4 regions of the Sedimenticola sp. genome follow, and region 3 is predicted to be linked to each of the others. Evidence: riboswitches for the same ligand, from Rfam matches in the RefSeq annotation. Region 3 holds a riboswitch; each other region holds the start of a gene.
The links. A riboswitch is a leader RNA that binds a small molecule or an ion and turns the genes downstream of it on or off. The one in region 3 is predicted to bind cobalamin.
Positions count from the first base shown of each region.

Region 1: another riboswitch for cobalamin. It lies ahead of ACQY5R_RS07935 (hypothetical protein); the one in region 3 lies ahead of ACQY5R_RS16290 (helix-turn-helix domain-containing protein).
Region 2: another riboswitch for cobalamin. It lies ahead of bluB (5,6-dimethylbenzimidazole synthase); the one in region 3 lies ahead of ACQY5R_RS16290 (helix-turn-helix domain-containing protein).
Region 4: another riboswitch for cobalamin. It lies ahead of ACQY5R_RS06620 (TonB-dependent receptor domain-containing protein); the one in region 3 lies ahead of ACQY5R_RS16290 (helix-turn-helix domain-containing protein).

Region 1 is NZ_JBNKFS010000009.1:10,461-18,245, forward strand. It holds gene ACQY5R_RS07920 (ATP-binding cassette domain-containing protein) at 1-678, opposite strand, end outside; gene lrp (leucine-responsive transcriptional regulator Lrp) at 735-1,226, opposite strand; gene ald (alanine dehydrogenase) at 1,383-2,501, shown strand; cobalamin riboswitch at 2,709-2,936, shown strand; gene ACQY5R_RS07935 (hypothetical protein) at 3,055-3,642, shown strand; gene cobO (cob(I)yrinic acid a,c-diamide adenosyltransferase) at 3,647-4,252, shown strand; gene ACQY5R_RS07945 (cobyrinate a,c-diamide synthase) at 4,255-5,538, shown strand; gene ACQY5R_RS07950 (sigma-54 interaction domain-containing protein) at 6,033-7,436, shown strand.
Region 2 is NZ_JBNKFS010000004.1:97,743-105,527, forward strand. It holds gene ACQY5R_RS03820 (histidine phosphatase family protein) at 19-624, opposite strand; gene cobT (nicotinate-nucleotide--dimethylbenzimidazole phosphoribosyltransferase) at 627-1,676, opposite strand; gene cobU (bifunctional adenosylcobinamide kinase/adenosylcobinamide-phosphate guanylyltransferase) at 1,673-2,200, opposite strand; cobalamin riboswitch at 2,289-2,497, shown strand; gene bluB (5,6-dimethylbenzimidazole synthase) at 2,544-3,278, shown strand; gene ACQY5R_RS03840 (sodium-translocating pyrophosphatase) at 3,592-5,598, shown strand; gene ACQY5R_RS03845 (RNA recognition motif domain-containing protein) at 5,864-6,319, shown strand; gene ACQY5R_RS03850 (ATP-binding SpoIIE family protein phosphatase) at 6,452-7,785, shown strand, end outside.
Region 3 is NZ_JBNKFS010000028.1:26,908-34,692, forward strand. It holds gene cmoA (carboxy-S-adenosyl-L-methionine synthase CmoA) at 1-139, shown strand, start outside; gene cmoB (tRNA 5-methoxyuridine(34)/uridine 5-oxyacetic acid(34) synthase CmoB) at 136-1,116, shown strand; gene ACQY5R_RS16285 (hypothetical protein) at 1,207-2,091, opposite strand; cobalamin riboswitch at 2,284-2,484, shown strand; gene ACQY5R_RS16290 (helix-turn-helix domain-containing protein) at 2,663-2,887, shown strand; gene nudC (NAD(+) diphosphatase) at 2,975-3,898, shown strand; gene ACQY5R_RS16300 (metal ABC transporter solute-binding protein, Zn/Mn family) at 3,977-5,452, opposite strand; gene ACQY5R_RS16305 (hypothetical protein) at 5,492-5,836, opposite strand; gene ACQY5R_RS16310 (DUF2889 domain-containing protein) at 5,962-6,534, opposite strand; gene ACQY5R_RS16315 (esterase-like activity of phytase family protein) at 6,782-7,702, shown strand; gene ACQY5R_RS16320 (arylesterase) at 7,678-7,785, opposite strand, start outside.
Region 4 is NZ_JBNKFS010000007.1:51,006-58,790, forward strand. It holds gene ACQY5R_RS06595 (MerR family transcriptional regulator) at 1-277, shown strand, start outside; tRNA gene ACQY5R_RS06600 (tRNA-Pro) at 344-420, shown strand; gene ACQY5R_RS06605 (DNA-3-methyladenine glycosylase I) at 498-1,070, opposite strand; gene pabB (aminodeoxychorismate synthase component I) at 1,196-2,632, shown strand; gene ACQY5R_RS06615 (energy transducer TonB) at 2,646-3,473, shown strand; cobalamin riboswitch at 3,571-3,765, shown strand; gene ACQY5R_RS06620 (TonB-dependent receptor domain-containing protein) at 3,958-5,790, shown strand; gene ACQY5R_RS06625 (ABC transporter substrate-binding protein) at 5,870-6,694, shown strand; gene ACQY5R_RS06630 (FecCD family ABC transporter permease) at 6,691-7,686, shown strand; gene ACQY5R_RS06635 (ABC transporter ATP-binding protein) at 7,683-7,785, shown strand, end outside.

The DNA.
Region 1 (7,785 bases), on a different contig from region 3:
CAGGCAGATCACCGAGTGGTCGAAATGTTTCTTCAACAACTCCCGCGGTGAACCCTGGGCGATGATCTGGCCGTGATCCATGATGGCGATTTCGTCGCACAACTCGTAGGCCTCTTCCATATAGTGGGTGGTGAGCACCAGGGTTTTCTGCTCTTGCTTGATGTCGTTGACCAAGTGCCAGAAATTACGGCGTGCCTGGGGGTCGAGGCCGGTGGTGGGTTCGTCCAGGAACACGATCTCCGGATCGTTGATCAGCGCGATGGCCAGCAACAGACGCTGCCGCTGCCCGCCGGACAGGCGGCGTACGTCCCGGTCCAGGAACTCTCCCAGGGCGCAGCGTTCGATCAATTCGTCAAGCGGTCGGGTGCGGGGATAGAAGCGGCCGAACAGCTTCAGGATCTCGCCGACTCGGATAAACTCCTGCAGCGCGGTCTCCTGGAACATGATGCCCGCTTCCCGTCGAAATGCCGGGCCCACCGGTTCGCCCTTGTAGCGGATATCCCCCTGGGTCGGGGTGATGATTCCCTCCAGCATCTCCACGGTGGTGGTTTTTCCCGCTCCATTGGGTCCCAACAGGCCGAAGCAGGTGCCGCGCTCAATACGGAAGCTGACGCCGTTCACCGCCTGGACATGGGCGAAATGCTTAACCAGATTGTCGACTTGCAGGATGCTGCTCATGGGCGGTCCAATAGAATTGAGAGGTGAGGGGTAGCCTATCCGGATGCCGCCCGGAGTCAACCCGGTATGTCGATCGACAGTGTCTCTTTCAACTCTTCCATCACTACGTAACTTTTGGTGTCGCGGACGCCGGGCAGGCCGTGCATGATTTCGCCGAGCAATTCCCGGTAAGAGGCCATGTCGGAGATCCTGACCTTGATCAGGTAGTCGAAATCGCCGGACACCAGGTGGCACTCCTGTACCTGGGTGAGTTTGAGTACGGCGCTGCGGAACTGGTCGAAGATGTCGGAGGAGTTGTATTCCAGGCTGACCTCGACATAGATCAACAGGCTGGCCGCCAACAACTGGGGATTCAGTATGGCGCAGTAGCCCTTGATGTATCCCTCTTGCTCCAGCCGCTTGACCCGCTCCAGGCAGGGTGAGGTGGAGAGCCCCACCGCCTTGCCCAATTCGACATAGGAAATACGGCCGTCGACCTGCAAGGTGCGCAAGATGCGTCGGTCTATGCGGTCCAGCAATCTTGCCTGTGATTTTTTGGCTATGCTCATAATATTTATTGCCATCAGTGAATATGCCAGCAAATTTTAGCGTAAAATAGTAAACAAAACGAAAAAATGCCGAGAGAAATAGTCTAAATTCTTAATACTGTTTGTTGACGACAACGATTACTACCAACCGTCCAACCTCTAGTCTGGAGAGAACCTATGCTCATCGGTGTACCCAAAGAGATCAAAAATAACGAATACCGGGTCGGCCTCACCCCTGCCAGCGTCAGTGAACTGATTCATCATGGACATCAAGTCATGGTGGAGACCCAGGCGGGTGTCGGTATCGGTTTTGACGATTCCGCCTACCAGGCGGTGGGGGCCGAGATCGTTGCTGCGGCTGAGACCATTTTCGAACGGGCCGAGATGGTGGTGAAGGTCAAAGAGCCGCAACCGAACGAATGCCGCATGTTGCGTGAGGGACAGCTGCTGTTTACCTATCTGCATCTGGCTCCCGATCCTACCCAGACCGAGCTGTTGGTCGCCTCCGGTGTCACCGCTATTGCTTATGAAACCGTCACGGATAAGCGCGGCGGCTTGCCGCTGCTGGTGCCGATGTCGGAAGTGGCCGGGCGCATGTCGATCCAGGCGGGTGCCATGTGTCTGGAAAAATCCCACGGCGGGGCGGGTCTGTTGCTGGGTGGCGTGCCGGGTGTGGCGCCGGCCAATGTGGTGGTGATCGGCGGCGGTGTGGTCGGTACCAACGCCATCCGTATGGCGATGGGTCTGGAAGCGCATGTCACGGTACTCGATCGCTCCATCGAACGCCTGGCGGAGCTGGATCTGCAGTTTGGCGGCCGACTCAACACCATCTACTCCACCAAGGAGGCGCTGGAGCAGTATGTGCTGGATGCCGATCTGGTGGTGGGGGCGGTACTGGTGCCTGGGGCTGCCGCTCCTAAACTGGTTACCCGTGAAATGCTCGGCCGGATGAAGCCGGGCTCGGTGTTGGTGGATGTGGCGATCGACCAGGGCGGCTGTTTTGAAACGTCCCACGCCACCACCCATGCCGATCCCACCTATATCGTGGATAACATTGTCCATTACTGTGTCGCCAACATGCCAGGCGCCGTTGCCCGGACCTCCACCTTTGCCCTGAACAACGCCACGCTACCGTTTGCCCTGGCGCTGGCTGATAAGGGTTTCCCCAAGGCGCTGGCGGATGATCCCTGCTTGCTGGCCGGATTGAATGTGCACAAGGGTCGGGTGACCTACGAAGCGGTGGCCCACGATCTGGGTTACGATTATTTGCCGGCCGCCGAGGCGTTGTCACGCTGACACGGTTCACCGATTCATTGGCAGAGGGGCGGGGTCGCGCAGGATGCAGGACCCCGTTCTATTTTGTCGTTCTGGATGAATCGGCAATCGGTAGCATGGAGCGAGCTATCTTACCTATATCGATTGTCCCTCATGCGGTAACCGGATAGTTGCAATAAACCGTGCCTTGAGGGCGGTTTGTTGACACCCCAACGGCTTTGCTATAGCTTCCTTTGATCTGCTTCAGGTGTCCCGCGGGTATCCGCCCACGGGATGAAACGGGAAGCCGGTGCGTTCCTGACCCAGTCAGATTATGAACAAGTCCGGCGCTGCCCCCGCAACGGTAAGCGAGTTACGACGGATCACACGGCCACTGCGTCTCGACGTGGGAAGGCGGTCCGTCCGGTAGTCCTACCACTCGCCAGCCCGGAGACCGGCCTGAGCAGGAAAGTTGACATTGCGGAGGGCGATGCGGCGACTGCAGCGGGTTTTCCGCTCTGTTCGTTTATCTTCTCCTCTGTCGTGTCGTTCTGCCACTGTTTGGCGCACGGGTCGGTGCGTCCGAGGAAAAAATATGAACAGATTGACCCTTTCCAACAACAACCAACTGCTTATCGGTATGGTCCTGGTGCTGCTTATCATCGCCACTCGCGGTCACCATTTCGCTACCTTACAAAACCTGCCCGGTGCCACCTGGGCCTGTTTCTTTCTTGCCGGTGTCTACCTGCGTCCTGTCTGGGTACTGCCCGGGCTGTTCGCACTTGCCGGGTTGCTGGATTACGCCGCGATCACCTGGGGGGGCGTCAACGCCTTCTGTGTGACGCCGGCCTATCTGCTTCTGCTACCTGCCTATGGCGCGCTCTGGACAGCCGGGCGCTGGTATGCCGGCCGCCACCGCTTTGCCTGGTGTACCCTGTTGCCGCTGATCGGCGCGGCACTGGTTGGGGCGACGGTTTGTGAGCTGTTTTCCAGCGGCGGGTTCTACTTCTTTTCCGGACGCTTTGCGGAACCGACCCTGACGGAATTCGGCGTGCGACTGCTGCGTTATTTCCCGGCTTACCTGCAATCGCTGGCCTTCTATCTGGGCGTCGCCGCTGTCGTGCACCTGCTGTTCGGTTTGGTGCGCGGAGCGCCGTCATCCCATCATCTGGACGCAGGATAAACATATGAGTGAGTCGGATAAATCGTCGCGTCACCGCCAACGCATGCAACGCAAAAAGACGGTGGTGGATAGCGCCATCGCCCAAGCGGATCAGGACAAGGGGCTGTTGCTGGTCCTCACCGGTAACGGCAAAGGCAAATCCAGTTCCGCCTTCGGCATGCTGGCGCGCGCCTTGGGACACGGTATGCAGGTCGGTGTGGCGCAGTTTGTCAAAGGGCGTAGTGATACCGGGGAAGAGGGCTTCTTCAGCCGTCAGCCCGGCGTGACCTGGCATGTACTGGGTGAGGGGTTTACCTGGGAGACGCAGAATCTCGAACAGGATATCGCCACCGCACAACGCGGCTGGGAGACAGTACGGACGCTGTTACGGGATCCGGCCATCGGGCTGGTGGTGCTGGATGAACTCACCTATCCGCTCAAGTATGGTTGGTTGGAGCTGTCAACCGTCCTGGATGATCTGGTGGCGCGCCCACCGATGCAGCATGTGGTGATCACCGGCCGGGGGGCGCCCGACGCGTTGTGTGAAGCGGCCGATACGGTCACCGGACTGACCGATATCAAACACGCTTTCCGGGCCGGCATCCGGGCGCAGCCGGGAGTCGATTGGTGAGCGTGCGGCGCTGTCCCGCACTGTTCATTACGGCGCCCGCATCCGGGCAGGGCAAGACCACGGTTACGGCGGCGCTGGCGCGGTTGTACCGCGACCGGGGACTGCGTGTGCGGGTGTTCAAAACCGGCCCCGATTTTCTCGACCCGATGATCCTGCAGCGGGCCTCGGGTCATCCGGTGTATCAGCTCGATCTCTGGATGGGGGGCGAAGCCCATTGCCGACAACTACTGTACGAGGCGGCGGGGTCAGCCGATCTGATCCTGATCGAAGGGGTGATGGGGCTGTTCGACGGCAACCCCTGCAGCGCCGATCTGGCCGCACTGTTCGGTATCCCGGTGTTGGCAGTGATCGACGGCAGCGCCATGGCGCAGACCTTTGGTGCGATCGTGCACGGTTTGCAGCATTACCGACCGGGGTTGGCTTTTGCCGGGGTATTGGCCAACCGGGTGGCGGGCGAAGGCCATTACCGGATGCTCAGAGAGAGTCTGCCGGGCGGAGTGACCGCTTACGGTTGGCTGGCGCGGGAGGCGGAGATCGCGCTGCCGGAGCGCCATCTGGGCCTGCTGCAGGCGGATGAGATCGGTGATCTGGACGCGCGCATTGCGCGCTCCGCGCAAGCGCTGAAGCAGGTTACTCATGACCTGCCGCAACCGGTCCGGTTTACCGCCACGCAAACCGAAGCCTTGCCGCCGTTGCTGGCCGGTGTGCGTATCGCGTTGGCAGACGATGCTGCATTCACCTTTTTGTACCGGGCCAATCTTGAACTGCTGCAAGCGCTGGGCGCCAGGTTACTTCCGTTTTCGCCGCTGGCCGATCATACGCTGCCTGCGGCCGATGCGCTCTACCTGCCGGGTGGTTATCCAGAGCTGCACCTCGACCGGTTGGCAGCCAACCACGCCATGAAGCAGGCGATAAGCGCGCACCATGCCGCCGGCAGGCCGCTGCTGGCCGAGTGTGGCGGCATGCTCTACCTGTTGGAGTCGTTGACCGATCTGCAGGGCCACTGCGCCGATCTGGTCGGCCTGTTGCCGGGTCGATCGGTGATGCAGTCGCGATTGGCCAACCTGGGTTTGCAGCGGGCAGCGTTGCCGGAAGGCGAGTTGCGGGGGCATACCTTCCACCACTCCCGCATGACGGAGCCGCCCGAAGCATCCGGATACGCCGAAGCCGCCCGGCATCAGGGCAGGGGGGAGGCGATCTATCGCCAGGGGCGATTGCTGGCCTCCTATCTACACTGGTATTTCCCCTCCAATCCCGTTGCGGCGGCACGGCTGTTTCTGCCCTGAGTCAGTACGGCATGGGTCAAAGTGACCCGTTTCGAGCTATTCTTCCGCGCGCTTTTGTCGCATCTTTTTTTATCCTCTTGCCCTTCTCAGGAAAGGCCGATGAGCCCGCTAGACAGCGGCATCTGCAATACGGCGCAGGCCTCTGGCACCCGAAGGGTGAGTGGGCCTTGAATGACAGGATGAGGGGGTATGAATAAACAGCGAGTGACCTCATCCTATCCCCTCACCCCAACCCTCTCCCTGAAGGAGAGGGGGTAGTAGTGGGTGCAATTAATCGGACGATGAACTACATTTGGCTGTACAGTCAGCGTCGCTGCCGGTGGGATAAATAGTCCCTGAAAGCAGGTTAACAGTGCCACAGATTGGCTGCAGAGATGATCCCGGCGGAGACTGGGAAGTGTTGTTTCCTTTCCGGTAAAACGCCCGTTGTGCCGGGAATCAAGAGCAAATGCGGCCACGCAAACCTGGCACCGCAATTTTTGGAAAACCGCCCTATGAGTGCATACCGTGACATTCAGTCCACACTGGTCGATTCGCTTTTCGATGTCTTGGAGGAGATGTGCGAGGGTGCTATTTCGGTGGACGAGAAGGCACGCATCGTTTGGATTAACTCGAAATATCTCACCCTGCTGGGGTTCGATAACGAAGACGATGTGCTGGGACAAAATATTGAGCAAGTGATTCCCGAAAGTATGCTTGCCCATGTGGTGGAGACGGGGCGGCCGATCTTGCTGGATATCATGCACTTCAATGATCGTCACTTCGTGGTCAGCCGCCTGCCGCTGCATAGCGATAGCGGCGAAGTGATCGGCGCTGTCGGTTTTGTGCTGTACGACAATCTGGATTACCTGAAGCCGTTGATCTCCAAGTTTGAGATACTGCAGCAGCGGCTTTCCAATGCGGAAGCGAAGCTGGCGGCCGAGCGGCGTACCCGCTACAGCATCGCCAATATTATCGGTCGTAGCGCCCACATCAATGACCTGAAAGAGAAGGCGCGGGCCATCGCCCGGCATACCAGTCCGGTGTTGATCCTGGGGGAGACCGGTACCGGCAAGGAGCTGTTGGCCCAGTCGATTCACTCCGCCTCGGTGCGGCGGCATGAACCGTTCGTGGCCGTCAACGTGGCGGCCATTCCCGAGAGCTTGCTGGAGGCGGAATTCTTCGGTGTCAGCCCGGGCGCCTACACCGGGGCGGATAAACGGGCGGCGCTCGGCAAGTTTGCGCTCGCCAATGGCGGTACGCTGTTCCTGGATGAGATCGGCGACATGCCGTTGCAGTTGCAAGCCAAGCTACTGCGGGTGCTGGAGGAGCAGGAGTTCGAACCCGTCGGCTCCAACCGGGTGGAGAAGGTGGATGTGCGCATCATTGCCGCCACCTCCCAGGGGTTGGAAGAGAAGGTGAAACAGGGCGGTTTCCGCAGCGATCTCTATTACCGGCTCAATGTGTTGCTGCTCGAAGTGCCGCCGCTGCGCGAGCGGCTCGAGGATATCAAGCCGCTGAGTGAGTATTTCCTGGAGACCCTTGCTTCACGCAGTGGCGAAGCGCTGAAGGTGATCGACCGTGACGGTCTGGCGGTGCTGGAGTCCCACAGCTGGCCGGGCAATGTACGGGAGTTGAAGAACACCCTGGAGCGGGCTTGTCTCATGAGCACCAGTGAAAGCCTCTCCGCCAGCGGTTTACGACCCTTTGTACCGGCCGGGCAGGGTGTGGCGGTGAGCACGGTTCTGCCGCTTGAGCCCGGGCTCTCGCTGCCGGCCCGTATCGCCAGTATCGAACGGCAGGCGATCAGTCGCGCGCTGGAGCTGACCGGCGGTAAAAAAGCCCCGGCGGCACGTATGCTGGGCATCTCCCGCTCGCAACTCTATGACAAGATCCGCGATCACCGTCTGTCCGAATAGACGACAGTTGATGTCGTATTTTCACGCACTTCATTAAATTCCTTCCAAAACAGTATGTTATAGCGTTTCTTGGGAATAGTGTCTGAATCCCGGACAATATTGGTCGCTCCCAGTCAGACTGCTAGAACTCTCTAACTAACTGAAATATAAAGTTATTATCTCTCAAGCTCTGTCTGGCACAGCGGTTGCACTCTACTGCTCCAAGCGATAAGCGACCGACCGCTTCGGTGGTACGGACGCAGGAAGAGAGGAGGAGTGGATGGGGTACCGTTCTGTTCATTCATGTATCAATCGATCGGCCGGGCGTTTTCTGCCGGTTTCTCCTGCTGCTGTTCGCTTTCCGTTCCCT
Region 2 (7,785 bases), on a different contig from region 3:
TACTTGTTTTAATGAAGTTTAACGGAGCGAGCCACAGTGGAATACCAATCTTGGGCAACCCTGCTCAATACGAATCCGACTGATTCCCGCATAGGGCAGCTCCAACCTAAACAGGTGACGAAGGGGGATTCCCAACACCTGACCGATCAAGATGCGATTCACGCCGCCATGGGCCACGATCAACAGATGCCGACCGGCTGAGGTGGCCTGGATATCTTGCCAGGCGGACACCACACGGGATTGAAATTGCATCATCGGCTCCCCTCCCGGCGGAGGACAATCGATAGGGTTGTTCCAGAACTTCGTGAGCGATTGGGGAGACACCTTAAACAGCACCTCAGGTGAGCAGCCTTCCCAATCGCCAAAGCCGATCTCCCGAAGTCGCTCATCACGTTCCATGGGGATATCCAGTTTTTCACTTAACTCCTCGGCGAACTCCGCACAACGTAATAGCGGAGAAGAGCGAATACAATCCCAAGTAGCGTGGTCGGTGGTCGCCTGACGCATCTGCTGCCAACCCCGATCACTCAAGCGGTCATCACGCCAACCGCGAAACAAAACTCCGCCCTCAGGCTCTCCGTGACGTATTAGATCAATCGTGGTCACGGCGTCCGTATTCGACACATTCACCCCTCTGCCACACCTGAATCGGCGAAGGTTGCCATGCCGTTATGCAGATCACAGGCCACTCGCAGCAAAGGTAAAGCAGTTGCAGCGCCACTGCCTTCTCCCAGGCGCATCCCAAGATTCAGTAAGGGCTTGGCATCCAGCGACTGCAACATAGCCTGATGGCCCGGCTCGGCAGATTGATGAGAGAATAGTAACCACTGCCGCACATCGGGCTGACAGCGCACCGCCACCAATGCCGCCGCCGTAGTGATATAGCCATCAATCAGGACGGGGATGCCCAGTTGCGCACAGCTAATATAGGCTCCGGCAAGCGCCGCAATTTCAAAGCCGCCTAAGCAGCGCAACGCTTCCAACGGCTGGTGGGTCAAATCGTCATAACGGGATATAGCCTCTCTCAGCAACGCAGCCTTGTGCGCAACGCCTTGACGATCGAGTCCCGTTCCCGGTCCGGCCAACTTTTCGGGGTCACACGGAAGCAGTACACAGCCCAGAGCCGCCGCAGGTGTGGTGTTTCCGATACCCATGTCACCGCCGATAAACAGTTCAGCCCCTTGCTCTTTGGCCCTGAGGGCGGCCGCCCGCCCGGCATTGAGGGCGATGGCTAGTTGCTCCGGGGACATGGCGTCTTCATATTGCAGATTCGCCGTACCGGCACCCGCGCGATGACTGATCACACCGGGTAGATCAGCCGGTTCAACCACCGTGCCCACATCCACCACTTCAAGTACCGCGCCCAGGGAGTTTGACAGTACGCTGATCGCCGCCCCACCCGCCGAGAAATTGGCCACCATCTGTACCGTCACCTCTTGAGGAAAGGCGGAGACACCGGATGCGGCTACGCCGTGATCAGCGGCAAAGACCGTAATTTGAACCTTATCCACCCGCGGTGCTTCACTGCCCTGCAAAGCAGCCAATTGAATCGCCAAGGTTTCCAGCATGCCCAAGGAGCCGGCCGGCTTGGTCAATTGACCCTGCCTCTGCGTCGCCTGTGATGCGACGGTTTGATCCGGTAATAGCACCGAGTGAGTAAGCCAGTCTGTGTTCAAATCTGTTCCCCTTTTAATGTCAGTGGCAAACCCGCCACGGTTAATATTACCCGGTCACATAGCTGGGCCAGCTGTTGATGTAGCCAGCCGGACTCATCCTGAAAACGTCGGGATATTTCACCCATGGGTACAATACCCATACCGACTTCATTGCCGACCAGAATTAGATTGCCCGGCAGTTCAGGCAGGAGGCGGATCAATGCCGCCGTCTGTGCCCGGAAATGTCGTCCCTCTTCCATCAGTAAGATATTGGAGAGCCAGAGTGTCAGGCAATCTACAATCAGAAACCGTCCCGCCCCGCAGTGCTGACTGAGCGCCCCTGAAAGATTCACCGGTTCTTCAATGGTCAGCCAGGTTTCGGGTCTTCTGTCACGGTGTACTCGGATACGCTGATCCATCTCTATGTCGCTCTCCGCCAAAGCCGCGGTGGCGATATAGATCACTTCCTCACCCGACTCTTTTGCCAGCCGTTCCGCCAGAGAACTTTTACCGGACCGGGCTCCCCCGAGAATCAACTGTTTCACGTCGTGAACACCTATCGAATCAAAAGGCGCTCATTATGGAGGCCAAATAATCAGAGGTAAACTTTCTCGCTAAAACCTGTAAACTTAGCCGTTCAACATCTCTTCAGGTGCCCCGCCTTCGCGGCAGGGAGAATCGGGAAAGCGGTGTAATTCCGCTACGTGCCCAACGCTGTGATGGGGATTTCATGAGTGGATGACGTCCATAGAGGCCGTTGTCAGCCACTGGACTCAGGTCCGGGAAGGTGCCCATGAAAGATGATCCAGAGTCAGAAGACCGGCCTGAAGAAACTCAGCGATGGATACCTGGTCACGTATCCTCGATTTTCCAAGCAAGGGGAATATTATGGAAAATCAATCTGTTACACATCAACCAGAACTCGCGTTCGATGATAGCGAACGTAACGCACTGTATAAAGCGATCTACTCTCGCCGGGATGTCCGGGGACAATTCAAGCCTGATCCCATCCCGGATGACGTGCTGGCGCGCCTGTTACAGGCAGCCCATCATGCGCCGTCCGTCGGTTTCATGCAGCCGTGGAATTTCCTCCTGATACGCTCCCCGGAAATTAAACAGCAAGTTCACCAGTTGTTCCTGTCTGCGAACCGGGAAGCCGAGACGATGTTCGAGACGCCAGAGAAGCGACAGCTCTACAGTACCCTCAAACTGGAAGGCATTCTGGAGTCCCCGATTAATTTGGTTATTACTTGCGACCGGGAACGTGCGGGGCCCGTCGTCATCGGGCGGACCCACGATATGGCGATGGACATCTATAGCAGTGTCTGTGCCGTACAAAATCTCTGGCTTGCCGCACGCAGTGAGGGCGTGGGCGTGGGTTGGGTCAGCATCTTTGATCGGATGAAACTGAAAAAATTGCTCAATCTTCCGGCGCAGGTTACCCCGGTCGCCTACCTCTGCATCGGCTACGTAGCGCATTTTTTCGCCGAACCTGAATTGAAGAGTGCCGGCTGGCGCGATCGACTGCCCCTTAAAGACCTGGTCTACTTTGACCATTGGGAGAACAGCCACCCTGAAGAAGGGTGCACACTGTTATCTGTGCTGGAATCGACACCCTATTAATCTTAATCTCGGGGAGGGGCCTCTCCCTCTCCGTCAGTCAACTCCATCCCATCTCACTCATTATCAACCCTTGATATAGAGCAGGTTTTTACCCCCTATAGGGACTGTTAATGGACCCGGATTCGGATATACTCTTGATTGCTTTTATTAATCCGGCTATTTGAGTAATTTATCTTGCAACACCAAATGCAGTGCGATTCTGTTGTTCCATTTGCCTTACTGTCAGGACCGTCAAACTAGGGATTAATGCCACTCATTGTCATTAACCCGGACGGTTGTTTTTTTATGTTGAATAAAAAAAACGAGGGGAGAGATGAGTTTAAGTCACTTACTACCGCCACTATTGGGGATACTGGGCCTGTTTGCGGCCTTTAAAATTTATAAGCTGGTCATGCTTTACGAGACCGGTAATGAAAAAGTCACCAAAATTGCCGAAGCGATACATGAAGGCGCCATGGTCTTCATGAGACGTGAATACAAGATGCTGGGGACATTCTCAGCCGTCCTGGTCATCCTTCTGCTGTTTATGTTGGGCGTAAAAACCGCCTTTGCATTTGTCGTGGGTGCCAGTGCTTCTGCGCTTGCCGGCTATATTGGTATGTTTTCCGCCACTCAGGCCAATGTGAGAACCACTACGGCGGCACATGAAAAAGGTGCTTCTGAAGCCCTGTCCATCGCCTTCTTCGGTGGGTCTATTATGGGACTGTCGGTCGCCTCATTGGGTCTGATCGGCCTCGGCACCCTGTATCTCTTCTTTGGTGGCGATCCTGAGACGGCTCACGCCATACACGGTTTCGGCATGGGCGCCTCTACCGTTGCCCTCTTCTCGCGTGTCGGTGGTGGCATCTTCACCAAATCGGCCGATGTGGGCGCTGACTTGGTCGGCAAGATCGAAGCCGGGATTCCGGAGGATGACCCTCGTAACCCGGGAGTTATCGCCGATAACGTCGGGGACAACGTAGGGGACGTCGCAGGCATGGGGTCGGATATCTTCGAGTCTTACTGCGGAGCCATGATCGCGACGATCGCCATCGCCTCGACCATGACAGCGGATGTTCTCGACCCCATAGGCAAGCAGGCTGATTTGATGTTCCTGCCCCTCGCCTTGGCTTCCTTGGGATTAATCTGCTCCATTATGGGTATTTTGCTGGTGCGCAGGTACTCAGCCAAAAGTCCGGAAGTGGCGCTACGAACCGGCACCATAGGTGCAACAATTCTGTTCATTATCACTTCTCTGATTTTGATCAAGATAATCGGCGTCACAGCTGCTGTATGGGGAGCCGTGCTCTCGGGCGCTGTCGGTGGAATCATTATCGGACTGGTGACGGAGTATTATACCGCTGGCAAACCTATCATACAGATAGCCAAATCGGGTGAAACCGGACCAGCAACGGTTATGATTGCGGGTCTGGCAATCGGCATGCAGTCAGTCGTCATTCCGATTCTGACTATTTGTGCCATCATCTTCGCTTCCAGCTCGCTGGTAGGCCTGTATGGCGTAGGCATCGCCGCCGTTGGCATGCTGGCAACAGTTGGCATTACCATGGCAATCGATGCCTACGGACCGGTTGCGGATAATGCCGGAGGTATTGCCGAGATGGGGGGACTGGGTGAGGAGACACGTGCCATCACCGACTCCCTTGACGAACTGGGCAATACCACAGCTGCAATCGGCAAAGGATTTGCCATCGGTGCCGCAGCACTGGCCGCGTTGGCTATTATTACCGCATATGTGGAAACGGTCTCGGCAAACATCCCCGATTTTGCGCTCAGCCTGAATAATCCCCATGTGCTAATAGGCCTGTTCATAGGTGGCATTCTCCCCTTCCTGATCGCAGCAATCACCATGACTGCAGTAGGTGATGCCGCTTTTGACATGATCAAGGAGATTCGTCGTCAATTCCGTGAAATCCCCGGTCTGATGGAAGGTACGGCCGATCCCGATAGTGCCCGTTGCGTGGATATTGCCACAACCGCCGCCCTCAAAAAGATGATCCTACCCGGCGTGATCGCTGTTGCCGCACCGATGGTTATCGGATTTGTATTGGGGGCTGAGTCACTAGGCGGTATGCTCGGTGGGGCGTTGCTGGCTTGTGTTCTCTTGGCGCTAATGATGGCCAATGCCGGGGGGGCCTGGGACAATGCCAAGAAACATATTGAAAAAGGTAATTTCGGCGGCAAAGGCTCTGATGTACATAAAGCAGCGGTCGTCGGCGATACCGTAGGAGATCCGTTCAAGGACACCTCAGGTCCGTCAATGAATATTCTGATCAACGTTATGGCTATTGTGAGCCTGGTTATTGCGCCTTTGCTTAGCTAATCCTGGCTCGCGGATCAGGGTTCAATAACCTCTTTTCCCTGATCTGAGCCTCAAAGTGCCGGCGGCCCTTGTCTTCATTTGGTCGCCGGCACGCCTCCTTCCGCAGCAGACTAAGATAACTGCAATTTTCCGTATTCCGTCATTTTTTGGGTACAACCCCACAAGAACTGCTATATTAATAGTGTTATCAAGGGTATAAGCATGATCAGACCAAGCCTTTCAGGGCTGGTTTATTTGACATGACCGTCTGCGCAGGAATGACAATATGGAAATATTCGTTCGAAGGCTACCGAACTCAACAACTCGGCTTGACCTGATGCAGTTTATTTCTGCCGCACTCAAACCCAAATGGTATCTATTGCAGTTCTCTCCTATCGGTACGCTAGGCCATTGCGATATCTGTCGGATCGACGATCCAAAAACCAAACAGGTTGAATACCACGGAATCGTCCAAGTTGAACCGCCCTCAGCCGCGCTAAGTCTCATAAACCGGCTCAACGGAGAACTGTTCAAGACGAAAAAAGTGGAGGTACGAAAGTTCTTCCGCCGTTCTTCAAAAAGGGACAGACGACGAATTCAGGATAGTCAGCCCCCCAATGAGATTATTGAAAAACGCAAACAAGACCGCAGAAGATCCGGCATAACGATTGACTTTCTCCATGCAGGAATAACTTCGGATAAAGTGACACCTACGCGCGGCCTCAAGGTTCTGACGCATTAGATGCGGCAATAGCTCGCTGCGGTGGCAAGCAGGTCCTTGTGCTGCTTGGCAATGGTCATTGTCCGGGCTTTATCTTGGGGGAATACTTGAGAGTAAGTTTTGCTTCTATCGTAGCCATGGATAGCAAAAATCATGGATATCCTCTCCCCAAACCAGGCAACCCCTATGCCTACGTCTATTGAGTTGAAATTACCTATTCAGCATCACCGCGACAAACAAGAGAGACGAACAGCATTACTTATCGATGACAAACGACAGAACCAGGATTCACTTCGAGCGATCTTGGAAGGTGAAGGTTACCAGGTAGTCGAAGCGAACAGTCACCAGGAAGCTGCACAGCAATTTTCTCTCGCCAAACCGGATATCGTCTTCATCGACGTAAAAATGTCCGAATCGGATAATCATTCCACCGCCTGCCGATTGCTTGACAACAGTCTACCTCAATTCATACCCGTATTTTTCTTGTCCACACAGGCAGACGAAAATGCCTATTCAAGATGTATTGAATTAGGTGGACACGACTACCTGACCAAACCCGTTTCTCCGACTCTTCTGAAAGCCAAGTTACGGTCGGTGGAGCGCGTAAGACAAATCCACTCTGATGCGATGCGACTTTATGGTCAAATGCGCATGGACCAGGAGATGGCAGAAACAGTTTTTGATGGGGCCGTGATAGCTGGCAACGTCAAACTCGACTGTTTGCAAACAATAATCAAACCGGCCGAGCAGTTTAATGGTGATGTGTTATTAAGCGCCTATGCGCCGTCCAATGATCTGCACATATTGCTGGGGGACTTTACCGGACATGGCCTGGCTGCCGCGCTCGGCGCTCTTCCTGCAGCAGAAGTGTTTCGCGCAATGACCGCGAAGGGTTTTTCACCTCACCAGATCATCGCCGGAATAAATCAAAAACTACACACGCTGCTACCAACCGGAATGTTTTTTGCGGTCCAGTTTATCGCTATTAATCACAATCTGGATTTCGTTAAGGTAATCAACTGCGGCATGCCGGATGTTCTACTGATTGATGGTACCTCGTGCTCAATCAAACAACGTTTCAATTCACAATCATTTCCGCTCGGTATTAAACCTGATGTTGAATATCAGGAACTATTTGTTAGAGAGAAAATCACTCCAGGCGACCGAATACTGCTGGTCAGCGATGGGGTCACGGAGGCAAGAAACGGCAATAATGAGTATTTTGGAAAAGAGCGTCTCGAGTCGGCTATCGAAAATCAGCAAGAGGGTGATTCGATTCTTGATCGCGTCTTAAATGGATTGACTGCATTTTGTCAGGATGCGCCACAGGATGACGATATCAGCCTCGCCGAAGTTCCTTGCATACCAGATATCCTGCCCGCCTGGCAGGAAAAGGATAAAGCAGCGCCCCCCCACCCTACGCACGCTGAATTACCAAACGTTGAATCGATCAGTGATGAACCCTGGGAGTTTACCCTCACTCTTCC
Region 3 (7,785 bases):
AAAACGCAGCGCCCTGGAAAATGTGCTGATCCCCGAGACCCTGGAACAACACCGAGAGCGCCTGAAGCAGGCCGGGTTTTCCCGCGCCAACCTTTGGTTCCAATGCTTCAATTTTGTCTCCCTGGTGGCACGAAAATGAGCCCCGACTATCAGGCACTCTACCCATTGATGCAGAAGCACGGACTAGGAGAGTGGGCCGAGCAGTTACCCGAACAACTCAGGCAGATTTACCAACAGCGGCCTCACGGCGACCTGGATCACTGGCTCGCCGCCATCGCGCAACTGCCGACACTCGATCCCGGTGAAGTGCTTCTGAACCAGAGCCGGGTTGCGGCTAACGGGATACGCCCCCTGACGGATACAGAACAACAGTGCGTCAGCCAGTTATTGCATCAGCTACATCCGTGGCGCAAAGGTCCCTATCAGGTTCACGGCATCCATATCGACACCGAGTGGCGTTCCGACTGGAAATGGGACCGTTTGGTCCCCCATATCAGCCCGCTACAGGGACGTTCGGTGCTGGATATCGGTTGCGGTAACGGTTACCACTGCTGGCGCATGGCCGGTGCCGGCGCGGATTTGGTGATCGGCATCGACCCGACCCAACTGTTCCTGGCCCAATTTCTTGCCATACGGCACTTTCTGGGTGAGCGCTGGCCAGTTCACCTGCTGCCGATGGGCATTGAGGATCTTCCACCCGACCTGCGGGCCTTTGACACCGTTTTCTCCATGGGGGTGCTCTATCACCGCCGCTCCCCGATCGACCATCTCTATGAGCTGAAGGCCGCGCTGCGTCCCGGCGGGGAGCTGGTACTGGAAACCTTGGTGATCGAAGGAAAAGCGGGACAGGTACTGGTACCGGAGGGACGCTACGCCAAGATGCGCAATGTCTGGTTCATTCCCACACCCGACACGCTGGCGGGCTGGCTAACGCGCTGCGGCTTTCACCATGTCCGGGTCGTGGACGTAACACCCACCACCACCACCGAGCAACGCTCTACCGATTGGATGCGTTTTGAATCACTGGCCGACTATCTCGACCCGAACGACAGCAGCCGAACCATCGAGGGATATCCGGCGCCGTTACGGGCCGTACTGATAGCCGACGCAGGCTGAGCCGACAGGCGGATCACAACTCGATAGCAGCAAGCCGCTCAAACCGGGCACGGTGTCGTGTCGATCACCGTACCCAGCCTGGTGATGATGCTATTGACCGCTCACCGCCATCTTCAGCGACTGTTCGATGGCATCCGGTGCATCCGATATCTTCATAAAGGTGGACATCGTCAGATCCGGGAAGCTCTGGGCAATACGGAACTTGCCGTGCAACATATAGACCTTGTTACCGGAAACCAGCAAGTCATACGGCAAGTGGGCGGTATGTCGCATCTCGGCCTGATCGATGATCTTCATCACCGGCGCATCCGCCCCGGCCCCCTCCTTGATCGCCACATTGAACAACGACTCGTCTTTACCGATCACATCCACCCGTGAGATTTTGCTCACCCCGCCCTTACCGGCGGCGAGGCCCGCCTCGACAGCGTCCAGTGCCGCCTGATGAGAGTCGTAACTGGCCAGCTCCACCTGATCGTCAAAATAGGGCATGAACATCATATAGTGATATTCCCGTAGGTTGTCCACGGTACGACCGCCACCGGAACCGAACGCCGATTGCCGCCCCAGAGCACTTTGAAGGCGACTGCTCAGCGCGGTGAAATCACCCGCCATGCGATAGACATTGCCCATCCATTGCGGATCGGTATAGCTCACTTGTACCGCCCCATTCTGCTCCGTCAGGGAAACCCGGAGTGCCGCACCATAGCCACCCATGGCCGAAGCCGCGGCCTTCTTGCGCAACGTCTCATCGGTGATAACCAGGATATGAGAACCGGAGTAAGGCGTGTATTCACCGGCGATGGAAAAACCCGCTTGTGCCAATGCCGTCTTGACGGACTGCCGTTTGGCATCCAACGGGGTATGGGCTACCTCAGCCAGGACAAAAGGCCGGACCCGGTCCGATTCCTGGGCAGTAAGTGAAAAACTGGCTAACAACAGTGACAGCAGCAACGCTGCAAGATGAACAGTTCGCATGAAATCCTCCCAAGATGATGATGGACCTTAAAAACGGCCTCTTTTATCTGCACACCCAAGGTGCGCTGCCAGTGAATTTACCAGATCAATCCCAAGAAGAACATTCAATAAAATTATTTTGCCGATAACCTGCCGAACAGGGGCCGCCTTGGGGGGAAGAATAACTGCGCCTTGCACCAATCGGCCGGCTATCGCTAGAATGACCGCGATGGTTCCGAACGGCATCGGCCGATAGGATTAAAAGGGAACACGGGATGGGGAAACCCAAGCCGTGGCTGCCCCCGCAACTGTAAGCGGAGAGTTCATGTCATCTTGCCACTGGAGCAATCCGGGAAGGCGACAGTTGAATCAAGACCCGCGAGCCAGGAGACCTGCCATCGACCTTTCAGCTATTCACTGGGGCGGGGTGTCCCAAAGGAACATGACATGACAACCAAACACCATTCGGCAACCGTTTACGGCCGTTCAACCCTTCGTTTCCTGCGCCATCATCAGCTTGAGTCAGGCCAGCGCGTCGATCGCTCTGCCCAATCTTCCCGCTGATCTTTCTACCGAATTCGCAGGTATCTCAATGCACTACAGCGATCCTGAGGCATTTGCCTTACGCCTGAACAGTTGCCTCCACCAGGCACGTATTTCACAACTGGAGCTGGCCAACCGCACCGGGCTCAAGCCGAGCCAGATCAACCACTTCTGCTGCGGTAGACGGTTGCCCAATTTGCGGAACTTTACCAAGATCTGCCAGTCGCTACCGACCGCCGACCCCCGTTACCTGATGGGACTGGCAGAACGGTAAGCGGCGCCGCTTTTGGCCGGTCCCCACTCTGGGTAACGGAAGCATTCCGGTTTTGCTTTTGCCGGTGAGATTGTCCATGCTAGACAAATGATGAAAAAACCAAACTATTACAGTAACCGGGAGTTTGATCGGCTGGACCACCTGCGCGACGATCCCGACTGGCTGCAGTCGATGCTGACCACTGAAAAGTGCCGACTGCTGCCGGTGTGGCGCAATCAGCACCTGGTCACCCCTGACCCGCTTCCGGTCTCTTATCCGGGCAATGCCGCCGGCGCGCTGCTGGAATTAGCCGAAGATCAGATCCTGCTTGGTCGGGACACTCAAGGTTTGATCTGGCTCGCGCTGGACATTTCCCAGCTGGAGCAGCCGGATGCCGCGTTGACCGGCCAGGACGAACTACGCTTCCAGGATCTTCGCAGCATTGGCCCCCTGCTGGACCGGCACACTGGCGCCCTGTTGGCCCACGCCCGGGCCATGGCCTATTGGCACCGGCACCACCGTTATTGTGGCGTATGCGGCAGTCCGACCCTATCCACCCGGGCCGGCAACATGCGGCTCTGTAGTGACCCAGAGTGCCAGCAAGCGCACCATCCGCGCATCGATCCGGCCGTTATCATGTTGGTGCACAATGGCGATTACTGCCTGCTGGGCAGGCAACCGGCCTGGCCGGCCGGCATGCACTCCACCCTGGCCGGTTTTGTCGAGCCGGGAGAGAGCCTGGAAGATGCCGTAGCCCGTGAAGTGAGCGAAGAGGCCGGCATCCGGGTAGCGAATATTCGTTACCACTCTTCCCAACCCTGGCCCTTTCCCTCCTCTATCATGCTCGGATTTTATGCCGAGGCGGCCAGCAAAGAGATTCAGGTGGACGGTGTCGAACTGGAGAGTGCCGGCTGGTTTCATCGGGACCAGTTGCTCAACTCGCCCGAAAACGATCAATTTCGCTTGCCCAGAAGAGACTCTATCTCCTGGCGCCTGATCGAAACCTGGATGCACGCAAAACATGGGGCGTGAGCGCAGTAACTGAACGGTGCCCTATATTTCCAGAAAGCGTTGGTAACGGGCAGGCGCCACGGCCTGCCCTGACATGAATCAGCGGGAGTCTGCTTTCTGCTTCGGCAGATAACTGTTCAGCGCCTCTACCATCTGCTTCGCCGAGATACCGTGGGCAAATTTGGTGATGAACTCCCCATTGGGTGCCATCAGGTAGACGCTGGCCGAGTGATCCATGATGTAGAGATTCGGATCACTGCCCGGCTCTATCACCTTGGCATACTTCACCTTGAACTCCTTGGCCACCCGTTCAATCATCACCTTGGTGCCGGTCAAACCCACCAAATGCTGATTAAAGTATTGGACATAATTTTTCATCACCTTGGCGTTGTCCCGCTCCGGATCCACGGTAATGAAATAGGGTTTGATCAGATCGGCCCGATCACCCAGCATATCCAGCGCCAGTGACATCACCTGCAACGAGGTGGGACAGATATCGGGACAGAAGGTGTAACCGAAATAGATCAGTTGGAACTTACCCTGCATATCCTTTTCCGTGACCAGTTTTCCATCCTGGTCGATCAGCATAAATTTCCCGCCGATCTTCGCCACTTCGGGTTCGTACTGCTCCTTGGCCGCCAACTTAGCCGCATCACCACTGTACTGCAGACAGCTTTTGATGGTATCGGTGTTATTCTTCATCAGTTCAAAATAGAGTTCCGGTCCCGCCTTCATAGCGCTGCCGAAACTGTCCAGAATGCCGATATTGATATCCACCCCTTCGGTCAGCAGCGGCAGTTCCGGCATCGGCATACCACGCTCGGTCAACAAACAGGCGTAGTAACCCTCTTTCAGTTTGGCGTGACTCTGTAGCAGTTTGATCGCCTCTACCGACTGCTGTGGCGACTGCGCCAACACGCCGCGTATCTTCAACGCATAAGCTTGCTCGAAGTATTGCAGGGTGTCGTAGTACGCCATGCCGATACCACTTTTCAATCCCCGATACCCGTATTCAAGACGCCGGTCAAGTTCGGCCACCCGTGCCAACAGGTTGGCGCGGTTCCGTCTATAGAGATGCGCCCGGGCACCGTCCGCATCCATCAACGCCCTGGCCAGTTCGTCCACCAGGATCAGGGTATTGCGGCTATCCAGCCAGAAAAAAGGATCGCGTTCCATGGACTCGTCGTTTTTACTCCAGCGGGACGGCAGGATCTTCAGCTCCGGATCGTCCAGCAACGTCATGACCCGCGCGCCGGACTGTTGTGCCTGGGCAACCGGTTCGATCAGGAACTTTTCCAGTTCCGGTCCCACCCACACAATCAGGCTGGCGCCAGCTACATCGGCCTTTTGTGATTCGTTCAACTGGTAACCGAACGGCAGCGCTTCGCCATCCACCAGCAGCTCCGGCCCTTCGGTACCGATCATCAGGGCCGCCAGGATCGAGTGGACCGGTTTGATGCTGGTGACGACGCGGAAGGAGGATTCCGCCCATAACGACGGGCTACCCAGTAGCAGTGAAATGAGCAACAGCATTGAAAGGAACGCGCGCGGAAATACAACCTTTGACCTATTCACGAATATTTGCCCACCTACGGTTGCCACAATTAAGCTGATCTATTGATCAGCAAATACAGAGTCCAGTGCAAAAATCGCGTCGTCGACCTGCTTACTGAAGGCGGCCTCTTCAGGACAGCTTGCCTTGTTTTCAATAAATTTCAGAAAGGCGGTATTGGTTTCGCTATCAAATGCTTCGCCATACTGCCGACGCTTGGGTAAGGCCAATACCAGCGCCTTCTTCATGCGTTGCGTCTCATTCAGGTAATGACAATTCAATGCCACCCCGTTCAACTCACCCAATTTCTGGATTACCTCGAATTTTTTATCTTGCGCCTCTTCCGCCTGCACCAGGCTGAAGCACAACAGACCCAGCAGAAAGGGGATAGCCAACCGAACACCCATTGTTTGTCTCTCACTTGCTGAAGTTAAGGGGATGCAAAAGCAGAGCCGATTATAGGGGCCCTGCCCCCTCCGGTAATTGCCCAATATCAATCGCCGCAAGATCCTGAGTGATACCCCACCAAGATTCAGCGCTTATCGTCCGACTCATCCTTGGGACCGGTATAGAATTCCGGCCACCGCTCCTTGACCTCCGGGCCGTCGCTAGCCAGGGCAATACAGGTATCGAGAATGCGCGGCCGACTGCGTACCGACTGCTGATTGGCGCGCTCCTCCAGCGCGGAATGCATCGTCTGATAAGCGGTGGTGGCAAGCGGCCCCAACAGTTCCATCAGATGGGTGCAACTGGCCTTGCGCTCCACCCGGCTGCGCACCTCACGCATCCAGCCCGGGCCGATCTTGATGCCGATCAGTTGGCGCATTGCCTCGGCCGTCTTCTTGCAAACCGGATACGGCGTGTCGTCGGAGACAGCGATTACATCATGAATCACAAAATCCAGATCCATGGTCACCCGCAGGTGCAGACCATGTACCGGGGCGCCCGGTTGCATGTAGCCACGATGGCGGGTATCGAATCCAAAGGTCTTGGTGTCGGTCAGATGGGCTTCCAAATCCCACAACCCATCCTTGCGCAGATAACCTTCACAGGTGATTTTTCGGGTATGGAGATGCTCTCGTTCAACGGGTCTGGGTAGCGGCACAGCGGTTCTATCTCATTTGCCTATGGGGAGAGGGAAAGATAATGTCAACGGCAGGGAATATCAAATCAGAGACAGATAGTTTTGTCTGAAACCGTTTTTATTGCCAAAGTAAGACCCGATATCGACTCAACCACAAGCGACAGTCGGGATAACCGGGGTACTTGACGCCCACCCACCCAGACGCCTATCGTCGCAGAATATGCCACCCTTTCAACACCTTGCCATACTCCTGATGCTGCTCCCGTGGATGCCGACACCAGCCGCCACCCCGGTAGGCAAGCCTATCCGCATTGCGGAAGATATCGATACCGGCGACCGTTTTATGGGGATCCAACTGCTGGGCAGCCTGTCGCTGCAGGGGGATCCGGCCCTGGCGGAGCTCTCCGGACTAGCTTGGGATGAAGACGAGCAGACCCTGCTGGCTATTTCCGACCAGGGGCGTATTCTGCATCTGGCGCCTGTTTTTCAGACGGGCCGTCTCGGTCAGGTCAACCTGCTCGCCTGGTACCCACTGAAGGACAACCACGGCAAGCCGCTGCGCGGCAGTTGGCGCGATGCCGAAGGCCTCACGCTGGAAAACAGCAACAATGGCATTCAGGGCGATAGTCGCCTGATCATCTCCTTTGAACGCCACCACCGTATCGAACGCTATCTTCCGGACGGTACCTGGCAAGACCCTATTGCGCTGCCCCACATACTGAACCAACCCGGGTTCCAGCCGAAAAACAACCGCAGCCTGGAAGCGGTTACCCGACACCCGCAACTGGGGATAATCACCGGCCCCGAGTATCCGCCAGAAGGAGAATCTCACTATCTGGCAAGCGTCACCGGTCATGTGTGGCGCTTCCACCCGAAAGAGGCGGACGGCGCGCTGGTCGACTTGGAAGCACTGCCCAACGGTGATCTGCTTCTGCTGGAACGGGCCTATACGTCTCTCTTCGCCCCCTGGGTAATCAGCCTAACCCGCATCCGTGCCGCCGACCTGGCCGCCTCGAACACACCGCCGACCGAACTGATTGTCCGTCTCGACAGCAGTAAGGGATGGCTGGTGCAGAATATGGAGGGATTGACCCGCCATCAGGGGAAGCGCTTTTTTATGGTCAGCGATGACGGCAATAAGCCCTGGGCTCAAACCCAACTGGTTTACTTCAGCATCGTGGCGGAATAAGGCGCCGCCGCCCCACTCTCCAGCATCGGCTGTAGTTGATCCCAGACATGCTCCAGCATCCGCGGCTGACCCTCCGCATTGGG
Region 4 (7,785 bases), on a different contig from region 3:
GTGCGGCGTCAAGCCTCATGTGCTGCGTTACTGGGAGCAAGAGTTTACGCAGCTGAAGCCGATCAAGCGGCGCGGCAATCGTCGCTATTATCAACGTCACGACGTACTGATGATTCGCCAGATACGCAGCCTGCTTTATGACCAGGGGTTCACTATTGGCGGTGCGCGGCAGCAGCTTTCCGGAGAGGGCGCCAAGGATGATCAGGACCAAAGTCATCAGATAGCCCGGCAGCTGCGGGCAGAGTTGGAAGAGGTGCTGCAGATACTCAAGCGCTGACTCCCGGGTGGCTCAGGGCAGCATTGACAACGGGGTGCATACCGCCTAGTATGCGCGCTCAGTTTTCGGGCGGTGGCGCAGTCTGGTAGCGTGCTTGTCTGGGGGACAAGTGGTCGCAGGTTCAAATCCTGTCCGCCCGACCAATCAAAAAGGGATGCCGATTAGGCATCCCTTTTTTATGTTGTAACAGGCGCTCCGTCGTGGAAATTTTGTCGACGCTTCAACAGAGTTCCCGGTGACGATAACAGTTGACCGTGTGGTCGTTGACCATGCCAACAGCCTGCATATAGGCATAGCAGATGGTACTACCGACAAATTTGAAGCCACGCCGCTTCAGCTCTTTGGACATGGCATCGGATTCAGGGGTGGTGACGGGTACCGCGTTCAGGGATGGCCAATGATTAATAATTGGCCGGTCGTTGACAAAACGCCAGATGAAGGATGAAAAATCACCAAATTCATCTTTAATATCAAGGAATAACCGGGCATTATTAATGCTGGCCATAACTTTCAGTCGATTGCGAATGATGCCGGGGTCAGCCAGGAGTTGCTCGATCTTGCGCGGGCTGTAGCGGACGATCTTTTCCGCATCAAACTGATCGTAGACCTGAAGATAGCGTTGCCGTTTCCGCAGAACGGTGATCCAGGAAAGTCCGGCCTGTGCACCTTCCAGGATCAGGAATTCAAACAGCGTGCGATCATCCCGGCAGGGGACACCCCACTCCTGATCGTGATACTGCTGATAGAGTGGGTCCGTTCCGGCCCATTCGCAACGGTGGAGAGGGTGGGACATGTCGCTTTCCTATGGAATGTGGGTGATCCACCGGTTAAGACCCGGCGGATATGACGGCTGATGATATACTGCCCGGCCTGAACTAACTTGTGAACCGTTTTCATACCCCTTATCCATCTCCGATAATGAGTCAGTCGATCCCACTGCTGCAGGAACTTCCCTACCTGTCCGATACCTCGAGGCTGTTTGCCCCGATTGCCGGTGAGCCTTGGTCGATACTGCTGGATAGTGGAGACCGAATCGGCAATCAGGCCCGCTATGACCTGATAGTAGAGAATCCAATGTTGTCTCTGGTGACCCGCAATGGGCAGACGGAGGTGATTGCAGCGGATGGCGCTCGTACTACGACAAATGAGGATCCGTTGCGACTGTTGCAGTCGTTACTTAAACGGTATCCGGCGGAACAGGCCGGTCCATTGCCCTTTTATGGTGGCGCGTTGGGTTACTTCTCCTATGACTTGGGACGCTTGCTTGAACGATTACCGGTAAAGGCGCGGGATAGGGAGTCATTGCCGGAGATGGCCATCGGAATCTATGACTGGGCGGTGGTGGTGGATCACCTGGAGCAGCGCAGTTGGTTGGCCGGTAGCGGGTTTGACCCGCGTACAAGGCTACAGTGGACGCAATTGGAGGAGCGTTTCAGCCGTCCCGGTACCCACACGAAAACGGCTCCCTTCAAGGTGACAGGGACCCTCTCATCCAATATGACCCGGCAGCAGTATGCGGACGCCTTTCGGCAGGTACAGCGCTATATATTGGAAGGGGACTGCTATCAGGTGAATTTGGCGCAAGGTTTTTCCGTCACGACCGAGGGCGATCCCTGGCAGGCGTACCAGCAGTTGCGGAGGCTCAATCCGGCACCGTTTTCGGCCTATCTCAACACGCCGGCGGTGCAGGTGCTCTGCTCATCACCGGAGCGGTTCCTCAAGGTCAGGAACGGTTTGGTGGAGACCCGGCCGATCAAGGGGACAGTGCCGCGCGGTGCGGACCCCGGGGAGGATCTGTTGCTGCGGAAGCGGCTACAGGAGAGTAGCAAGGATCGGGCGGAAAACCTGATGATTGTGGATCTGTTGCGAAATGATCTGAGTAAATCCAGTGCCCTGGGCAGTGTCGAGGTTAGCCAACTTTTCGGTTTGGAGAGCTATGCTACGGTGCATCATCTGGTCTCCGTTATTAACAGTCGGCTGGCATCGAATCGGGATACGCTGGATCTGCTGCGGGGCTGTTTCCCTGGTGGCTCCATCACCGGAACGCCGAAATTGCGGGCGATGGAGATCATTGAACAGTTGGAGCCGGAGCGGCGCGGTGTCTATTGCGGCTCGATCGGCTATATCGGATTCGACGGCCAAATGGACACCAATATCGCTATACGCACGCTGGTGCATATTGATGGTAGGATGCGCTTTTGGGCAGGTGGTGGTCTGGTAGCAGACTCGGAAATGGAAGCCGAGTATCAGGAAACCTTTCACAAGGCAAAGGCGATGCTCCAGCTATTGCAACCTGACCATTCACTCCCTGGACGCGCCCAAGATGCGGCTTTCCAGGACTTGATAAACGGTTGAATTGAAGAAACTCATGTCAGCGCGCATGGTCAGTGTGTTTCTGTCACTACTGGCCCACGGAACAGTTTTTTTCTATTTGGGTAGCGTTACGTTGCAAGAGCGGTCGGAAGCGGCCGCTCCGGGCAAGGGCGTGAAGGTTGCCGTTGTGCGTGGCAAAAACAGCTTACCGAATGTGCCGGAGCCGCCCTCGACTGAAGTGAGCGTATCACCACAAAAGCCGACTGTTCGGGTGGCGGGGCCGTTGACGCCGAAAGCGATCGAACCCGTACCGCCGCCCAGACAGCCGAGGCTGCCCCGGACGTCACCTGCCACTCAAGCACCCAGCGCATCCGGTCGTGTAGAAAAGCAACCGCCGGCGGCCGCTTCCTCCGTGCAGCAGAAGCAGCCCCTGCCGCCGACAACGCAAGACATAGCGGAATCGGCGAAACAGGCCGATTCGCCCCTTGAGGCAGTGTCGGAGCTGTCGCAGACCGGTTCCTCCGGTCCTGCGCTGGCCACAGACTCACACCGCTCTGATATCGCGTCAAAGCAGCGGGAAGGGGAGCTGAATCAGATTGAACAGTCTTACATGGATGATTTGGTGGCTGCCATAGAAAGGCACAAACGCTACCCGTTGCGGGCGCGCAAAAAGGGTTATGAGGGTGAGGTCAGGGTGCTGTTCACTGTGCTTAAGGACGGTACCATCGCCAACGTAGAGATCGTCAGCAGTTCCCACTGGTCGATTCTGGACCGGGCCGCTTCCCGGGCGGTTTTGGATCTGGGGCGTTTTAAGCGGATTCCCCCCCAACTGGGCCGCGATCAGTGGGAGTTTCAATTACCTATCCGTTTTGCCATGAATTGACGGCTGGATGGAAAACAGCGCCCAAAACAGCGAATACCTGCATGGCCGAATATTCTATGGGGAGTAAATTCCCTTGTGGATTTTTCAACTTGGCTTAAAATAGCCGCCTCTGAAAGGTGCCCGTTAAGGGTTAATAGGGAACAAGGTGAGCCTGATCCAGGCAACTCCTCGACTGTCCTCGCAACTGTAAGCAAGTAATCCGGTTTCACGAAGCCACTGATCCAACGATTGGGAAGGCGACATCGGGTGTCGATCTGCAAGTCAGGAAACCTGCCTTTCATGCGTCGCATTTCTACCGAACGGGGTATTCAGTAGAGCGGTCTTCCGTTAGCTGACGCATTCAGGCAGGTCGGAAATACCTGTACTTGTATGCAGTCCCGCTGTTGAGATTCGTGAGATCTTCTCGGCATTCGCAAGTCTCTCTTTTCCGCCCTGCATTTGTTCCAAATGCACTCCCTCTGTGGAGTAACGGAGAGACCCAACAATGATCCGCAATAAACCGTATCCATCGATAATTCTATCCAGCCTCGCCCTGGCGCTGCCGCTGGGGGCGACCCATGCCGCCACATCACTTGACAGGGTGAACGTAACCGCCAATCGGATGGCTCAGAGCATCGATGAGACGTTGGCCGCTGTCACCGTGATAACCCATGAAGATATTCTGCACAGCCAAGCCAAAGATCTCACCCAACTGCTCGATGGCTCACAGGGACTCACCATCAGCAGCAATGGCGGACTGGGCAAGGCAACCGGTATCCGCCTACGTGGTACCGACTCGAAACAGGTGTTGATATTGATTGACGGTGTACGTGTCGGTTCCGCCACCCTGGGCCTGACAGCGATTCAAGATATACCGTTGGCACAGGTCGAGCGTATCGAGATCGTCCGGGGGCCGCGCTCCCAACTCTATGGCGCTGATGCTATGGGAGGGGTGATCCAGATATTTACTAAAAAGGGGGCAAGCGGTGGGCAGATCAATGCCGAGGCGGAATATGGCTCACACAATACCCGAAGGGTGGCACTGGGGGTCAACGGTAGTCAGGGTAACCTGGATTACGGTATCGATTTGGCCGATCTTGAAACGGATGGTTTTACGGCGTTGAAAAACAATAATCCGGATAAGGACGGTTATCAGAATCGTTCCATCTCCGGTCACCTCGGCTACCGTTTTGAGAACGGTCTTAAGCTCAGCTTTAGCGCATTACAGGCAAAGGGCGAGAATGAATACGACAGCGCCTGGGGCGCCAGCAATTTATACGATACCGACTTCCTGCAACGGGCGGTGAATGGCAAGCTGGAGTACTCACCCACCGAAGCCTGGGATATGTCATTCATACTCGGCGAAAGTCGGGATGAGACAACCAACTTCGTCAACAGCGGTTTCAGCTCCTTCTTCAATACCAAACGGAGCCAGATCGCCTGGCAAAACGATGTGGCGCTCAGCGAAGAGAGTATCCTCACCGTTGGCGTTGATTTTTTGCGGGATCAGGTCGAAGGCACCAGTGCCTACAGTGTCAATCAGCGCGACAATAAGGCGCTGTTTGTCCAGTATCAGACGGCATTCGGCGAGAACGATCTGGTGATTGGATTACGCCACGATGACAATGAAGCATTTGGCAGTGCCAACACAGGCAATATCGCCTGGGGAAGGGCCTTAACCGAGACGATACGGTTGGTGGCTTCCTATGGTACCGGCTTTCGTGCGCCGACCTTTAATGACCTCTACTATGTGGATCCATGGGGTTCGAGCGGCAATCCGAATTTGACGCCGGAAGAGTCGGAGAGCGTCGAGTTGTCGCTCAGGGGTAAACCTGCGTGGGGTGAGTGGAACGTCAATCTCTTCCGCACCGATATCGACGGCTTGATTGAGTGGGTTGAGATCAGCCCGTTCGTGTATCAGCCGCAAAATGTCAGTCAGGCGAGGATTGACGGTTTGGAGGCCGGTGTCAGCACCGAGCTGGCAGGTTGGCAGGTTAGCGGCAGTCTGACCCTGCTCGATCCGCGTAATCGTGCCACGGATAAGCTGCTGACCGACCGCAATGAGCGGGCCGTTCGGGTGGATATCGACCGGGCCTTCGGCAACACCGAATTGGGCGCCACCTGGAAGGCACGCAGCCACAGTTACAGCAATACCACCAATACCCTCAGGACGGACGGCTTTGGGGTAGTGGATCTCAGGGTGGCTCACCACTTGACCCGGGATTGGACGCTGCGCGGACAGGTCCGTAACCTGTTTGACCGGGACTATGAGACGATTCGCACCTATAACACTGGCGGGCGTGAACTGTTTGTCTCTGTTCAGTATCAACCGAAATAGGGGATAATCGTTCTGCTCACTCATCGTCTCGGGTGGGCAGGGCGGAGATCACGCGAATAGAAAAGTGAGTAACTAAATAATGAACAAGGGATTACTCACTTTTCTGTTATGCATCGGCACGGTACTGATCGCCGATGCGGCAGAGCCTCCGCAACGTATCGTCTCTATCAATCTTTGTACCGATCAGTTGCTGCTGATGTTGGGTGAACCGGGGCAAATTGCCTCGGTCAGTCATCTTGCATTGGAGCCCAACAGTTCCTATATGGCACGACAGGCGAAAGCGTACCCGGTCAACCATGGCAAGGCGGAGGAGATTCTTGCCCTGAAACCCGACCTGATTGTGGCCGGCGCCTATACCAATCGTTCATTGGTCGGTTTGCTGAAGAAACTGGGTTACCGGGTGGAGCGGTTTCCGCTCGCTTCCGATATTCAGGATATCCGTGACAATATTCGTCTGATGGCTCGATTGATCGACAAAAAAGCGCAAGGCGAACTATTGGTTGCCGATATGGACAGCCGACTGGAACAAGTCAAGCAACAGCGTCCGACTCACAGGCCCAAAGGGGTATTTTATCAGCCCAACGGGTATACCAGTGGTGCCCACACCTTACAGCACAGTGCCCTCGAATTGGCCGGGTGGGACAATGTTGCGGTGAGTGAAGGGGTGGTCGGTTACGGTGCGATCGATCTGGAGCGATTGATCCTGGCAAAGCCGGTTCAGCTGTTTACCTCCTCTTATGCGCCCGGTACCCAGTCGCGGGGGCAGCAGATGTTGCAACACCCGGTACTGCGACGGCTGACCGAAGGCCGCAAGCCGATCGAGGTAGCCTATAAGTACTGGATTTGCGGCGGGCCGATGATCGCCGAAGCGGTCGAGATCCTGCATCGGAGCCTGCCGCAATGAGACAGCATCAGGTGTCACTGGTCACGCTTCTGGGGCTCTCAGTCTGCCTGCTTTTCGGCGTTTCGCTATTTGTCGGTTCCAACCCCTTGCCGGTTCTGCAGGCGGCGCGCGAGAGTCTGTTGGATACGCCAACGGTGATTGGTTTGATCTTTAGTGAAATTCGCCTGCCGCGGGCCCTCATCGCGCTGTTTGCCGGGGCTACCCTGGGCCTGGCCGGAGCGGCCATGCAGGGGCTGTTACGCAATCCATTAGCCAGTCCCGGTTTGATTGGCAGTGCCAGTGGCGCGGCGTTGGGTGCCGTGGGCATGCTCTATTTTGGTTTGGGTACCGTGTTGCCGCTGGCCGTCCCTATGGGTGGGGTGGCCGGGGCGCTGATTGCCACATTCCTGGTCTACTTGATGGCGGGTCGGGAGGCCGGCACCCTGACACTGATTTTAGCGGGTGTCGCCGTTAATGCCCTCTCTTTGGCGATGATTTCGCTGTTACTGAATCTGGCTCCCAGCCCCTATGCGGTGAGGGAGATTGTGCTCTGGATGATGGGCTCTATCGCCAATCACAGCATGACCGATTTTTGGACCCTGCTACCCGGCGTGCTGCTGGGTTGGCTGCTGTTGCTGGGGACCGGCCGATCCCTGGATGCGTTGACCCTGGGGGAGGAGACTGCCAGCACCATGGGTATTTCGCTATCCCGGTTGCGTTGGCGCATTTTTCTGGCGGTAGCCCTATCGGTGGGGTCGGCGGTCTCTATCACCGGATCGATCGGTTTTGTCGGTCTGGTCGTGCCCCACTTGTTACGTCCGCTGGTAGGATTCCAACCGTCACGTCTGTTGTTGAGCAGCGCCCTGGGTGGCTCAGCGCTGTTGCTGGCGGCGGATATCGTCACCCGGCTGTTTCCGGTCGGAACGGACATCAAGGTGGGTGTCTTGACCTCGCTGGTGGGAGCGCCGTTTTTCCTCTACCTCATTATCAAGAGTCGGCGTTACCAGATATGAACAGACTGCACGGCAATAATCTGGCCGTATCGCTGGGTGGCGTGACCATCTTGAAGGGGGTCGACTTCAATCTGCAGGCGGGTGAGATGCTGGGGTTGA